Regions from separate parts of the Pseudoalteromonas sp. P80D2 genome, predicted to be linked through region 1. Evidence: predicted binding sites of a transcription regulator. Region 1 holds the regulator's gene; the other holds the start of a gene.
The links. The regulator sigma-54, encoded in region 1, starts transcription at its own class of promoters, with help from an activator protein. The targets are predictions, from matches to a motif close to GTTGGCACGNNNNTNGNNT.

Region 1 (7,545 bases):
GTATCGCTGTTCATCAAGGCACCGGCTGAACGCTCTTGATAAGAAAGTGCTTGAGTTGCTCTCTCTCTATCTTGCGAATCCATGGCACTGACAACGTCTTGATATACAGTATCAGGAAGACTACGTAAAACCTCACCTAAGTCATCGTCGTCCATATCTTCAGTGGCAGCAGCAATGTGCTCAGGCTCCATCTGGGCAATAATGCCAAGACGTACATCTTCAGAGAGTTCTTCTAGAACATCACCACGGACATCTGGATCAACCAGCTGCCAAAGCATACGACGAATTTTATGGGGAGAAGATTCAAGTAAAAGGGCTGTATCACAAGGTGCCGTTTTGGCTAACATTCCGCGCACTTGAACAAATTGACCACTATTGAGTGACTTGGTCACTTGTTTGAGTTGTTGTAGTGGGTAATCTTGTTCAAAGGCTTCTGGCATTGGCGTCCTTACAACTGAAAAAAGTTTAAATAGGCTAAGCAAATACAGCATAGTTGCTTTGTAGTGTATTTGCAGAGATATCGTCGCACTGCGATAAATTTATTAAGAGTTTTGTAATTTAGAAAAGCGAGCGATATAAAAGTAGGATATTTAAAGGGAATTTTAAATATCCGAATTAAGTTTACCGTAAACCTTGAAGTCTTAGCAAATGCTATTCTTGCTCGTGGAAGCGTTGTGCAATTAATTCGCCGATTGCCGTTAATGCAGCATCGGCGTCAGGGCCTTCGCATACAACGCGAACTTCTTTACCCTGACTACTTTCAAGTAGCATTAATGCTAACACGCTGTCGCCTTCAGCTTCTTTATCATCTTGATAAAGCGTAATTTTGGCATCAAATTGCAGTGCTAATTGCGCTAAAACAGTAGCAGCACGAGCATGTAAGCCAAGTTTATTTTGAATTAAAAAGGTATCTTCAGCGTGCATTGTTGGTGCCTAATTAAATGTCTTGTTCGCGGTGGCGAATTTTTACATTAGCATGGCTTTTGGCAAAGCTCTCACCAATTGTTTGCGCTAAGTAAACAGAGCGATGTTGGCCACCGGTACAGCCAATAGCAATAGTCAGGTAACTGCGGTTATTGCGCTCTAAGTGCGGTAACCAAGTTTGCACAAAGGTTTGTATTTGCCACGTGAACTTTTGTACTATGCTGTGGCTAGCTAGGTAATCTTTTACTGGTTGATCAAGGCCGGTTAGTGGCTTTAAATCAGGTTCCCAGTGTGGGTTAGGTAAAAAGCGTGCATCAAAAACGTAGTCAGCTTCTTTTGGAATACCATGCTTAAAGCCAAACGACATAAAAGTAATAATCAGCTTTTTATCTTTTTTACCTAAAATCTTTTCGCGAATTGATTCTGCTAACTGATGAACACTCAGATCAGTGGTATCAATCATAAAGTCAGCGCGAGTGATCAACACATCAAGCAGGATTTTTTCTTGTTTAATGGCCAGATCAAGCGGCAAAGAATCAATAGATAGTGGATGCAAGCGGCGTGTTTCTGAAAAGCGCTTGATCAGAGTTTGGTCATCACTGTCTAAATAGAATAGTGTTGGGTTTGCGAAACCTGGCAGGTACTCAAGAATATCATTAAATTCTTGCTGCTCTTTCGGTAAGTTACGCACGTCGATGCTGACCGCTATTTTATCGTAGTTATCAGACACACTTCGTACGAGCGAAGGCAGTAAATTAACCGGAATATTATCAACGCAATAATAGCCTAAGTCTTCAAGTACTCGTAAAGCGACCGATTTACCTGAGCCTGAGCGACCGCTGATAATTATTAATTCCATTTATGCCTCTGCTGATATGACCTGAAACAGTTGCTGATCGGTAGTAGCACTACGCAGCTGTTTACAAAATTCTTTATCTTTAAGTCTATCAGCAATTGTTGATAAGGTCTTTAGGTGAAGCTGACAGTCACCATCTGGTACGATGAGTGCCACAAAAATATCAACTGGACGATTATCAATTGCATCAAAATTAATAGGGGATTCACTCACTATCACAAATGCATGAGGCTCATCTGCGCCGCTCATTCGGCCATGTGGAATAGCAATACCTCGGCCAATGCCGGTGCTACCTAGTTTTTCTCGGTTGAGTAAAGCATCTAGGATATCTTGTTGCGATAAATGAGGAAGCTGCTGGTGGGCCAGTTCGCTGATATATTCAAGAATTCTTTTTTTGCTATTAAAAAGGACCGCAGCTTTGCTGCAGTCCTGGTTAGTAAGTGAACTTAGTTTCATAATTTAATGTCGAGCTAATTTCTCTTTGTGTTTAATGACTTGGCGATCAAGTTTATCGATCAGTGAGTCAATGGCTGCGTACATATCTTGATGTTCTGTAGAAGCGAACAATTCGCCTCCGTTTACATGTAAAGTTGCTTCTGCTTTTTGGCTTAATTTTTCTACATCTAGAATGACATGAACATTATTAATATGGTCAAAATGCCTTTCTAGTTTCGCAAACTTGGTGTTTACATAGTCTCTTAATGAATCTGTGATTTCTACATGACGACCAGTTAAATTTAGTTGCATAAGCATTTTTCCTTCTATGTAAAACGTCTAAATCAGACTCTTACGCTGATTAGACGGAGGTATTGCTAGAGACTCACGATATTTTGCAATTGTACGTCTAGCTACTTTAATTCCTTGCTCAGCCAATATATCTGCAATTTTGCTATCACTCAATGGTTTAGCTGAGTTTTCTGCAGCGACTAACTTCTTGATTAAAGCGCGTATTGCTGTAGAAGAACACTCACCACCATTTTCGGTGCTGACATGGCTTGAGAAGAAATATTTCAACTCAAAAATACCCCGTGGGGTATGCATATATTTTTGCGTTGTTACCCGTGAAATCGTCGATTCATGCATTTCGACCATTTCAGCAACATCATTTAGCACCATCGGCTTCATTGCCTCAGGGCCATGCTCAAAGAAAGCTTGTTGTTGTTGAACGATACAGTTGGTCACTTTTAATAGCGTATCGTTACGGCTTTCTAAGCTCTTAATAAACCACTTTGCTTCTTGTAAGTGAGAGCGAATAAATTGGCTGTCGCTACTTGATTTAACAGAGCGAGACATCGCCGCATATTGGCTGTTCACTCTAATCTTTGGCATACAATCTGGGTTTAACTCGACTACCCAGCGGCCTTTCACTTTTTTCACTGATACATCAGGTATAACGTACTCAGATTCTTCGCGTACTATGCTATCCGCAGGCTTAGGATTTAAGCTGTGAATAAGCGTCATCACTTCTTTAAGCTCATTTTCTTTAAGCTTAGTCTTTTTCATCAAAGTTCGATAGTCGCGACTCGCTAATAATTCGATATGCTCAGATAAAACCATTTTAGTTTCAGCTAAATATGGCGTATCGGCATCGAATTGGCGTAGCTGAATGCACAGGCATTCTTGTAAACTGCGCGCGCCAATACCCACAGGATCAAATAACTGAATTCTTTTTAAGACCGCTTCGACTTCATCAAGTTCGATTTCTTCTTCATCGTTATTTTGATTAAAGCTTTCGACGATATCTTCACAGCTTACCGTTAAAATACCTGAGTCATCGATAGCTTCTACAATTGCCACAGCAATCGCTTCATCAGTAGGGCTAAATGGCGTGAGTTGCAATTGCCACATCAGGTATTCGTGAAGGGTTTCGGTTGATGCTCCCTGATAGATAGATTCATCTTCAGGCATTGGCCCTGACGATGTTGAAGGGGCGGCACTCATGTACTCATCCCAGGTAACATCCATTGCTAAGTCATCGCTTACGGTGTCTTTATTGAGAGCATCACTACTTTCTTGCTCGTACTCGCTAGGTGCTTCTTCGGCAGACGCGCTGACTTGTACATCGTCAGATTCAGCTTTTTGCTCATTCTTGCCGGTGCTTTCTTCGTTGTAATCCGCTTCTTCCACTTCAAGTAGAGGATTACTATCAAGCGCTTCTTGAATTTCTTGCTGGAGATCCAATGTACTGAGCTGCAACAAACGAATAGCTTGTTGCAGTTGTGGAGTCATTGTAAGTTGCTGGCCCATGCGCAGCTGTAATGATTGCCTCATGTATCCCTAACAATCCTTTTTAAGTTATCGATACCTGTATAAACACAGTTATCGATTTATTGTCATTGTTATAAGTCTAGCAGATGCTCTAGTCGCTGGCGTAATGGTTACAGCCTGAATTGCTCGCCTAGATATACATCGCGTACAGTTTGGTCTGCTAATACGTGCTCAGGTGTGCCTGATGCAATTAGCTCCCCATGAGAAACAATGTAGGCTTTTTCACAAACATCAAGGGTTTCTCGAACATTATGGTCAGTAATTAGTACACCGATACCACGATTTTTTAGGTGCTCAATAATTTTCTTTATATCTAACACTGAAATTGGATCAACACCAGCAAAAGGCTCATCTAAAAGGATAAATTTAGGATTAGCGGCTAATGCGCGAGCAATTTCTACACGGCGTCGCTCACCACCTGACAGCGCCATACCTTGGCTGTCACGAATGTGTTGAATACTAAACTCATCAAGTAAGCTATTGAGTGTTTCTTCGCGGGTGGTTTTATTTAGATCTTTACGAGTTTCTAAAATGGCCATCAAGTTTTGGTAAACCGTCAACTTTCGAAAAATTGACGATTCTTGTGGCAGATAGCCAATACCTAAACGCGCACGGCTATGCATTGGTAAAAGGGTGATATCGTTATCATCAATACTGATTTTACCTTTGTCGCTAGGTACTAGGCCTACAATCATATAGAAGGTCGTTGTTTTACCTGCGCCATTTGGACCAAGCAAGCCAACAATACTGCCAGCTTCAACTTCAAGACCGACATTTTTAACCACTTGGCGGCCTTTGTAGCTTTTAGCTAAAAGCTCTGCTTTTAATGTGCTCATGGTTGGCCTTTATTATCTTTTTTATTTTCAACAGGCACTAAAATAGTGTGTACACGATCTGTTGAATTTTCGTCTTTTTCAGCACTGATCAGCTGCTGTGCCATATCATAGGTAATGCTTTTTGCTGTTACTTTTTGACCTGCTTGAGTAACTTCAGCTTCACCATTTAAGGTTAAGAAGCGTTTTGCAACATCATAACGTACTTCTTCTGCGCTAGCGCTCATTACGGTGCCATCAGCTTGCTTTTCTTCGAAGTAAGCAGGCTTACCTGTGGCAATAATCAACTCTACTGTACCTTCGGTGTCACCGCCGTGTGCTTCAAGGCGTTCAGCGGTAATACGACGATTACCATGCACGATCTCTACGTTACCTTCAAATATGCCAACGCCATCTTTTAGTTTACCTACTTGGCGATCTGAGCTAATGCTAATTTGAGCGCCAGTTTGCTCGGCAGCTGCGCCCGAAAAGGCAATCAATAAGCTTGGGATCAGGAGTAATTTCTTCAGTTTATTGGTCATAGTATATGGTTCGTGTATGGTTAGTTAACTCAACAATTTCGGTTTTTAAATCGGCTTTTAAGCCTTTACCGGTAATCTTTAAATTCGGTCCTGTTAGTGTCACAGGTTGCTTAGAAAACATGGTCATTTTATCAATGTCGACATTAATGTTTTCTGCTTTTATATCTTCGATCATGCCGTTATGGGTTAAGTTTTTAGCAACTACATCCCCTTCAAAAATCAGCTGATCGTTTTCGTACAATGTGGCTTCTTTGGCTTTTACTTGCCAAACCTGCTGGTCGCCATAAATAGTAAAAATAGGTTGCTCAAAAAAGGTAAACCCTAATTGTTGATACAACTCCATTTTAGCAGCAGCCACTTTATGACTAATTTTGCCTTGCTCGTCATACGCTGTTTGCTTTAACGCCACTGCGGTGTAATCAGGTGTTGCGATGATCTCGTCTTCACTAGTTATTGTGTCTGTTGATTGGTTAAAGTACGGGTACCATAACCACACCATGCAACAAACAAAAACAATACTCAGTAAAATACGGGCTATATTCATGCGCTGGTTCCATCGCTAGTTAACGGCTTACCGTTTTCTAACATGAGTAAATCAGTTAATTCACGCACAGCTCCAAAGCCACCTGGTAATAATGTGGTGTAATGAGCCAGCTTTTTAATCAGTGGGTGTGCGTCGTTTACAGCAACAGCAAACCCTACTTTTTCCATTACTGGTAAGTCTGGACCATCATCACCAATATAGGCAATTTGTTCATCGGTCAGCCCCAGTTTATCTTTTAACTCTTGATAAGCAATCAGCTTATCTTCTTGTCCCTGATAAATGTGCTGAACTGTTAGGCTAGTCATTCGCTGCTGAACTATTTGTGAATGGCGGCCAGTAATCACTGCCACTTCAAAGCCACTATTAATGAGCGCTTTAATACCAAAGCCATCTTTAGTATTAAATGCTTTAAGCTCTTCGCCATCATTACCTATATAAATTCGGCCATCAGAAAAAACGCCATCTATATCACAGATTAGCAATTTTACTTTTTGTGCGCGCTGACTCACATCAGGGCTAAGAGGCTGGTATAGCTCGGCGAATGTCATTGCTTAAAGAACTCCTGCTTTTAATAGGTCTTGCATATTAAGGGCACCAATTGGCGTATTACTTTGATCTACCACAATTAAACCATTGATACGTTTACGTTCCATAATATTTAAAGCTTCAGCTGCAAGCATATCAGGGCGAGCAGTTGTACATGAACGGGTCATTACTTGGCTAATTGCCGTATTATGGATATCGATGCGCTGCTCTAAAATACGGCGTAAGTCACCATCAGTGAATAATCCGGCTAACTTTTCATCTGCACCAATCACCGCGGTCATACCAAGGCCCTTGGCTGACATTTCGATTAGTGCGTCTTTAATGCTTTGGGTTTCGCTAACGATTGGCGTGGCGTCGCCTGCGTGCATCACATCATCTAATGTAAGCAATAAACGTTTACCTAAGCTGCCACCCGGGTGCGAAAGCGCAAAATCATCGGCTGTGAAACCACGGGTTTCAAGTAACGCAACCGCCATTGCATCACCCATCACCAAGGTTGCTGTGGTACTTGCAGTTGGGGCAAGGCCTAACGGGCATGCCTCTTGGCTTACTTTAATGCACACATGTACATCAGACAGTTTTGCCATGGTTGAGTCTGGGTTGCCAGTGAGTGAAATCATCTTTGCGCCAATACGCTTAATAACGGGGATAATACTAAGTACTTCGCTGGTCTCACCTGAGTTCGAAATACACATTACCACATCATCACGGGTGATCATGCCTAAATCACCATGGCTTGCTTCGCCAGGGTGAACAAAAAATGCCGGTGTGCCAGTACTTGCAAGGGTCGCCGCAATTTTATTACCAACGTGGCCAGACTTGCCCATACCAATCACAATAATACGACCTGTACATTGGAACATTAATTGGCAAGCGTTATCGAAATCTTGATTTATATATTGCTCAATTTCTTGTAAAGCTTGTGCTTCAATTTCGAGTACGCGCTTACCCTGCGCGATAAAGCTAGGTTGTGTCATTAATTATCCTACTTGGCTGAAAATATAGCCCTGATATGCAATAAATGCGACTAACAAGAAGCCACCTTCTACTCTA
Region 2 (7,545 bases), on a different contig from region 1:
CTTTACAATGAAGAGCCATGCTTACAAGTGATCCGCCGAACGTGGTCATCGCAAGGTATTGTAAGCTTTGCGCGCTTAGTCTCACCGGGCAGTAAATACCGACTGGGCGGCCACCTAACTTTTAAGAAGTAGCTAAATAGGCGCTTGATAACGAAAATTCAGTGACTCAATCGCCGAGCCATCAATGATACGCTGGCCTTTATCATGGCTAGTAAATGTCGGTGGCTGATTACCCTGCTCAGCGCATTTTTGTTGGTAGTAATCTGCTTTTGTTGGATGCGCCGGATTGACCACATTATAAATGCTGCTCGCGCTTGACCAGTTTTCAATGACAGAAAAAATCGCCGCTATCACGTCTTGCTGCTGTACCATGTTTACCACTTGCTGACTTGAGCTAGAAAGCTCTTTACCTGCAACAAACTTACCCGGGTCGCGCCCAGGACCAACAAGGCCCGCTAAACGCAATACTTTACCACCGGCATTTAGCACTAACTGCTCAGCATCAAATAGCAGTTGCTGGCGCGCTGATTGGCAATTAATTACTGTACTTTCGTCATAATGACCATTGTCAGTTGGGTAAACACCCGTCGAAGAACATAAAATAAAGCCTTTACAATTTAGTTGCTTGGCAAGCTCAAGTCCTGCTTGCAAAGTAGCTAAATAATTACTTTCTGAGCTGCGACTACGCGGTGGAATTGCACTCACCCACCATGCATCTTCAAGTGAAACATCGTGTTTAAGCACTGTACCTTCAAGCGCAAACTGGCGCTGAAAATCATGTTCGTGCTCGCTACTACGGTGTGTTCCCTGCACTTGCCATGCTAATTCTTTTGCCTCAACACAAAGCGCACTACCAAGCCAACCTGCACCTAAAACGACCAGTTTATTATTTTCATTACTCATTTATCCAACAACCTCATAGTATTTATTATTAACGTTCGCTTAACGGTATAGCGATTTGGGTGCAAATATGATTAGATAGATAACTCTACCCGATAATAAAAACACGTGCATCTATGTTAAATAACCTCTCTTTACGTAAAAAAATATTACTACTCATCGGCGGGACGATAAGTGTACTACTGATCATCGCGTCTAGTTTTTTTGTTAGCCATATTGCTGACCTATCGCGCCAAGCTATTCAACGCGAAGCCGACAGCTATTTACAGAGTGAACGACTTTCAATGCAAGGTTACTTTGCCAAATACGGTAAAGTGGTTCAAACCTTCATTACAAATCCGCATTTAGTGAATTGGTTCGACAATTGGACTGAACGTGATCAAAGCCTTGATAACCAACCTGGATACGACAGCGTTAATCAAGATTTTGTGCGTATCAGTGGCAACGATGACAACATCTTATCTGCCTTCTTTGCATCTGCAACAACAGGTGAGTACTTTAAAGAAAACGAGCGAACCACTCATTATAATGGCCAACCTTACTACGCTTACAAACGTGGTTGGTGGCAAGATGCTTTAAAGATCAACAAACTCTATGTAGGTCCTATTTCTGTGGATTTAACCACAGGTAATGCCTCTGCAGTTGTACAACAGCCTGTTTATAAACAAAACAAACTAATAGGCTTTGGTGGTGTTGATTTACAGCTAAACAACATTAACGACATGGTTGAAGAAATTCGCTTTAATGGCCAAGGCTTTGGTTTCTTACTTGATGGCAATCAAAAGGTTGTGCACTTATCTAAGCGCACTGGCCACAAGCTATCTGTGACTGACGAAGGTCCGAATGGCAAGGAAGGCTTAGATGCCCTCGAAAAACAATTTAGCGACACATCAGGCTTTAGCGAATTAAACCGCGCGATGAAAAGCCAAAAAGATGGCAGCAGCTTTGTTACTTTCAAAGGTGAGCAATATTACGTTGTATACAACCGCCTTGAGTTAGAAACCCCTTATCTTGATTGGTATGTGGGTATTTTAATTCCGACCAGCATGATTGATGAACCAGTAAATGATGCGGTGATGACAACCACAACCTCAGTGATCATCATTCTTGCGATTATCATTGCGATGATCTTCTGGGCCACGCAAATGATCACCAAGCCGCTGACTAAGCTAACTTACATCATGCGTGATATCGCATCAGGTGATGGCGATTTAACACAGAAAATCGAAATCAAGAGTAATGATGAAGTGGGCCAACTTGCTCATCACATGAATACCTTCATCGATAAACTTCGTGCAATGATGCTTAATACTGCTGCGCAGGCTGAGCAACTAAGCCAAGCTGCGAGCCAGTTAAAAATTGTATCGCAAAAAACCAACGATGAAATTCAGCAAGAAAAGCAGCAAGTTGATAGTGTTAGCGCGGCGGTAACCGAGATGGCGTCTACAGTGATGGAAATCTCGCGCAATGCCCAGCACACCAATAATGCCGCTGAAGAAGTGCAAACCATCACCGTTGACGGTACGAAACGCTCTACTCAAGCTCAGTCAGTCATGACCGCTCTTGCAAGCCATATTGGTGAAGCGTCTAAAGTGGTTGCGGGTCTTGAGCAAGAAAGTGGCAATATCGGCGCGGTGGTTGATGTTATCAACTCAATTGCTGAGCAAACTAACTTACTTGCACTGAACGCGGCAATTGAAGCGGCCCGCGCGGGTGAACAAGGCCGAGGTTTCGCAGTTGTTGCTGATGAAGTTCGTTCACTAGCAAGCAGAACGCAAGAGTCTACGGATGATATTCGCAACATGATCAGCCGTTTACAGCAAATTGCCCAACAAGCATCGACTATGATGCAACAAGGACAAGAACGTGCTGAAGGCTCAGTAGAGCAAACACAAATTGTATTGCAAGCACTGCAAGATATCGCCCAATCTGTGACAAATGTACAAGATCAAAGTCATCAAATTGCGACTTCGACAGAGCAGCAAACTGTGGTTGCAGAAGATATTAACAATAGCTTGGCAGCGATTAATCACTTAGTGAATAGCACTGCAGATCATGCCCATGAATTGGCGGATGAAGCACGTGATTTGAATGAATTGGCAGCCGCTTTAAATAAGACGGTGAATCAATTTAAGTTATAAAGATAAATTGCTGAAGTAGTTAAAAACCCGATGTCACCTGAAGATGACATCGGGTTTTTATCGTCAGCCTTCCCTGTTAGTCGTGGCGCAACCGCTTTCGCGTGTTCCATAAATTCGTGCCACTGTTGCTTGTTCCATAAAGCAACTCCTTTGTCGGTCAATCCTTTTGTTGGTTGCGTTTGTACTTGTTCCATATAGTCTCCTCCTTACGCTAGCTTCATCCTGTTTGGCTCCTGCCTAAGCTTATTCCTTGCTGTCATCTCCATTCACTTTATCCATAAAGCGTTGCCATTGTGCGCTACTCCATAACGCCTTGTTACTTCCTTGTTGTCCTTTGTGCGTAGTTACATCATCCATACTGTAAACTCCTTGCGGTTTATCGTCCGTTACTCCTACAGCCCTTCCTTGCTGTGCTCCATTACCCATCCTTGTAGATTAATGCGGTGATTATCGCTTAGCGATGATATACACAGCATGAATCAAACCTGGAATGTACCCTAATAAGGTTAAAAGAATATTAATCCAGAACTGCGCACCTAAACCTACCTGTAAAAATACGCCGAGAGGTGGAATTAAAACCGATAAAATAATACGTATTAAATCCATGACTCACTCCTTGAAAAAGATAAGCCCAGCCAAAGCTGGGCTATATAGGGCTTGCTATTATTCAGCAACAATCGTTAATTCATCGATTACTTTGCGAACATCTTCAGCATTTTCAGCAATGCTTACCGCTAATTGCTTTTCTGCATCAGACTCAACAGTACCTTTTAGTGTTACCACACCCATATCAGTATCAACATCGATGTCTGTACCACCTACTTCTGAGTTAAATAAATAACGTGTCGTGATTACAGTACTGATTTTTGCGTCGGTTAAGTCGCTTTCTGCTGAATCAGCTTTGTCTGATTTCATGTGCTTAGCTTTCATGTTTTTAACAACAGTTAGTTTGTTATCAACAGAGCTAACACCGTCTAGGCTAAGAACTAGCTCTTCAGCAAGCTCTTTATCTAATTCGCTATCAACTTTACCTGTAAGTACAACCTTGCCATTCGTTACATCAGTGTTGATGTCAAAGTTGTTAAGGTTTGTGTTCATAAGAAGCACAGTTTCTGCCTTACCATCAATCCAAGCATCTTTACTTTCATTTTCCCAGCTGCTTGCCTGAGCTGACATGCTAGTTGCACCAATTACTAAAGCGGCAATCATAGATTTGTTAAAAGTGTTCATAATCTTTCTCCTTTTGATTAAAGACACTTTTACTAATGCGACTATAATGCCAACTATTTATTTGTTTATTTTCAGTGAGTTAAACACCTATTCAGCGACTATTTATATTCATTTAGGTAAAGATTTACAAGCTGCTCGGTAAGAAGTTCACGATGTTGCAAAAATGGCCACTTAGTTGCTGATTTTATTAATCTGTGGTTAATTTAACGAAGTTGTTTATTAGCAAAAAACACAAATCATTGATTTATATAAAAATAAACTTTGGCCTAAGGCTTGCTTCGTAATTAATAACTAAAAAATCACCTTTAAAATCACAACAGGGAACTACCATGGCCGTTAAACTTGAAGATCGCCCAATCGATCAAGTAAGAGAAGAAGTCATTGATCAACTCATTTATAACTACAGTCATGCTGTTATTTCAGCCGAAGCATTTGAACGCCGACTAGACCAGGCAATGGCAGCCACTAGCAACGAAGTACTGGTTGAACTAGTTGCAGATTTAGATCTGAAAGCAGATATTGACTACAAATCGCATAAGCATGCGCAATTTAAACCTCACTATAGCCACAGCAGTGACAACGAAAGCCTGCAGCTTCGTAGTATTTTGGGTTCAAATGAGCGCAGCGGCCAATGGGTAGTACCAAAAGAAATTCACCTAACAAACTGCTTAGGTTCAATCGAACTCGACTTTAGCGAAGCAATTTTCCAACATCAGCATGTCACCATTTACGTGAACTGTATTTTAGGTAACGACGAAATCTACGTACCAGAACATGTAAATGTGGTATCTAAATTATTTAGTGTGATTGGCAGCGTAGAAAACAAATCAGTTGCCTTAAATAAAGGCCAAGGCCCAACCATCACCATTGAAGGTAATGTATGGCTAGGCTCAGTCGAGATTTCAGTTAAACGTACCATGAAGGAAAAGTTCATCAGCTTTGCCAACAGCCTAAAAGCCAGTTGGAAAGAAATGAATAAGGTGCAGTAAAAGTTGCGAGGTGCTAGGTGCTAGGTGCTAGGTGCTAGGTGCGAGTTATCGTAGCCGCAGTTTTACATCGCGCAATATAATAAGATAACGCGCGAAATAAATTTCACGCCTACATCAAACGTGGGAACGGCTTTAGCCGTGAATAAAGTAAAGCTGTTCGGCGCTAAAACGCATCCTACACCGTAGGCGTCACGCTTGCTTGGCGCGTCTTATATGCAACGCCATTCCATCAACCTATGCCTGACCAACAAACAACACCGCTCGGCTCAAAACTGACGCCTGAAAGCTGATAGCTCACTAAACTTCACACCCACATCAAAGACATCTAATCGCACAAAGAGGATATGAGGTGCTTCGCTTTAGAGATAACAAAAATATTATTATCACTTCCTCATTCTTTTCTCATTCACTTCTCTTTGTGCAATTATTTTCGCGCGAAATAAATTTCACGCCTACACCGTAGGCGTCACGCTTGCTTGGCGCGTCTTATATACAACGCCATTTGATCAACCTATGCCTGACCAACAAACAACACCGCTCGGCTCAAAACTGACGGCTGAAAGCTGATAGCTCCCTCACTGGTCATTATTCCTCTCACTCGGGATATCACTAAAATACTCTACAAACTCAACTTCAAAACCTGCGGGGTCGATGAAATATACATTTTTACGGTAAGGGTTTTCTGGGCCGTGTTTATCTATTTCATAACCAGCTGAAACCAGACGTTCAACTACCGCATTAATATCGTTTGTCACATAGGCAAAATGAGCAAGGCCTACTTGGTGGCCGGCTAAATCACGGTTTTCAGCTTCACCGTTATCGCTTAATGCAAGATATTGGTAATCATCACCGAAGTGCAGCCACTTGCGCGGTTTGCCCGACCATTTGCTATCGCCTTGACTACGCACACGCCAGTGCGGGAATGCCGCTTTATAAAAGTGCAGCATGGCATCAACATTACTAACAACAAGGTTTACGTGTTCTAAATACATGGTAGTTTTCCTTTTTATTTTTAAACTGCCACCAAGATAAAACCTCAAGTTAAGTTTAGGTAAAGTACTTTTTCAAATAAAAAAGCCCCACTAAAGTGAGGCTTTTAAAAAATGATTCGTTATTGATGAATTAACTACCAGCAACCTGCATTTGTTCAATCAATACAGAGCCTGTTTGAATACCGCCACGACGTTCGATGTCGCCACCTAAGCCCACAACGGCCTTAAACATATCTTTTAAGTTACCAGCAATCGTGATTTCACTTACTGGGTATTGAATTTCGCCATTCTCAACCCAAAAGCCCGCCGCACCACGTGAGTAATCACCCGTTACCGTGTTCACACCTTGGCCCATAAGTTCAGTTACCAATAAGCCTGTGCCCATGGTTTTTAAAAGTGCTTTTAAATCGGCATGGGTTTGTTCAACTAACCAGTTATGAATACCACCAGCATGACCCGTTGGTGCCATCGACAGTTTACGTGCCGCATAGCTTGCTAATAGGTAAGTTTGCAGCTCACCGCCTTGAATAATTTCACGGTCTACGGTTTTTAAACCTTCAGCATCAAACGGCGAGGACGCTAAACCTTTTAATAAATGCGGGCGCTCAGAGATATTCACACAATCACTAAATACTTTTGTACCTAAGCTATCAAGCAAGAAGCTCGACTTACGATAAAGCGCGCCGCCACCAATCGCAGACACTAAATGGCCGAATAATGAGTTAGCAATATCTGCTCTAAAGATCACAGGCACTTTCATGGTACCGAGCTTTTGGCTGTTAAGTTTAGCCAAGGTTTCGGTTGCCGCCTCGAGGCCTACTTTTGCAGCGTCGTTTAAATCATCTTTATGACGCGCGATGGTATAAGCCGAATCGCGCTGCATTTGCTCGCCTTCTTTACCAATCACCATCGTACTAATGCTATGACGCGTACGCGGGTAACCTGCAATCATGCCATGGCTGTTACCATAAACACGTAAACCTTGGTGAGAAGAAAAACTCGCACCATCTGAATTTACAATGCGCTCATCGGCATTTAACGCCGCTTGCTCTGCTTGATGACAAAACTCAACACCTTGCTCTGGGCTAACTTCCCACGGGTGGTATAAATCTAAATCTTGCGGTGCAAATTCAAGTAACTCTTTATCGGCGATACCATTAAATGAGTCGTCAGAGGTGAACTTTGCAATATCAATGGCTTTTTCGACCACTGTACGTAATGTTTTAGGGTTTAAGTCAGCCGTTGAAGCAGAGCCTTTGTTGTTACCCACATAAACACTGATACCTAAGCCAC

Region 2: VRK28_RS07325 (BON domain-containing protein) is a predicted target of sigma-54. The motif match lies at 4,307-4,325, and genes of this name have one in related genera.

Annotation. Positions count from the first base shown of each region.
Region 1 is NZ_JAZDAR010000026.1:454,276-461,820, reverse strand. It holds gene mgtE (magnesium transporter) at 1-440, opposite strand, end outside; gene VRK28_RS06920 (HPr family phosphocarrier protein) at 652-924, opposite strand; gene rapZ (RNase adapter RapZ) at 938-1,783, opposite strand; gene ptsN (PTS IIA-like nitrogen regulatory protein PtsN) at 1,784-2,236, opposite strand; gene hpf (ribosome hibernation promoting factor) at 2,240-2,527, opposite strand; gene VRK28_RS06900 (RNA polymerase factor sigma-54) at 2,555-4,051, opposite strand; gene lptB (LPS export ABC transporter ATP-binding protein) at 4,159-4,884, opposite strand; gene lptA (lipopolysaccharide transport periplasmic protein LptA) at 4,881-5,402, opposite strand; gene lptC (LPS export ABC transporter periplasmic protein LptC) at 5,392-5,946, opposite strand; gene kdsC (3-deoxy-manno-octulosonate-8-phosphatase KdsC) at 5,943-6,494, opposite strand; gene VRK28_RS06875 (KpsF/GutQ family sugar-phosphate isomerase) at 6,498-7,469, opposite strand; gene VRK28_RS06870 (calcium/sodium antiporter) at 7,473-7,545, opposite strand, start outside.
Region 2 is NZ_JAZDAR010000028.1:44,645-52,189, reverse strand. It holds gene hutC (histidine utilization repressor) at 1-132, shown strand, start outside; gene VRK28_RS07345 (NADP-binding protein) at 133-903, opposite strand; gene VRK28_RS07340 (methyl-accepting chemotaxis protein) at 1,017-3,041, shown strand; gene VRK28_RS07335 (hypothetical protein) at 3,026-3,235, opposite strand; gene VRK28_RS07330 (YqaE/Pmp3 family membrane protein) at 3,489-3,647, opposite strand; gene VRK28_RS07325 (BON domain-containing protein) at 3,705-4,271, opposite strand; gene VRK28_RS07320 (LiaF domain-containing protein) at 4,601-5,260, shown strand; gene VRK28_RS07315 (VOC family protein) at 5,836-6,252, opposite strand; gene pmbA (metalloprotease PmbA) at 6,383-7,545, opposite strand, start outside.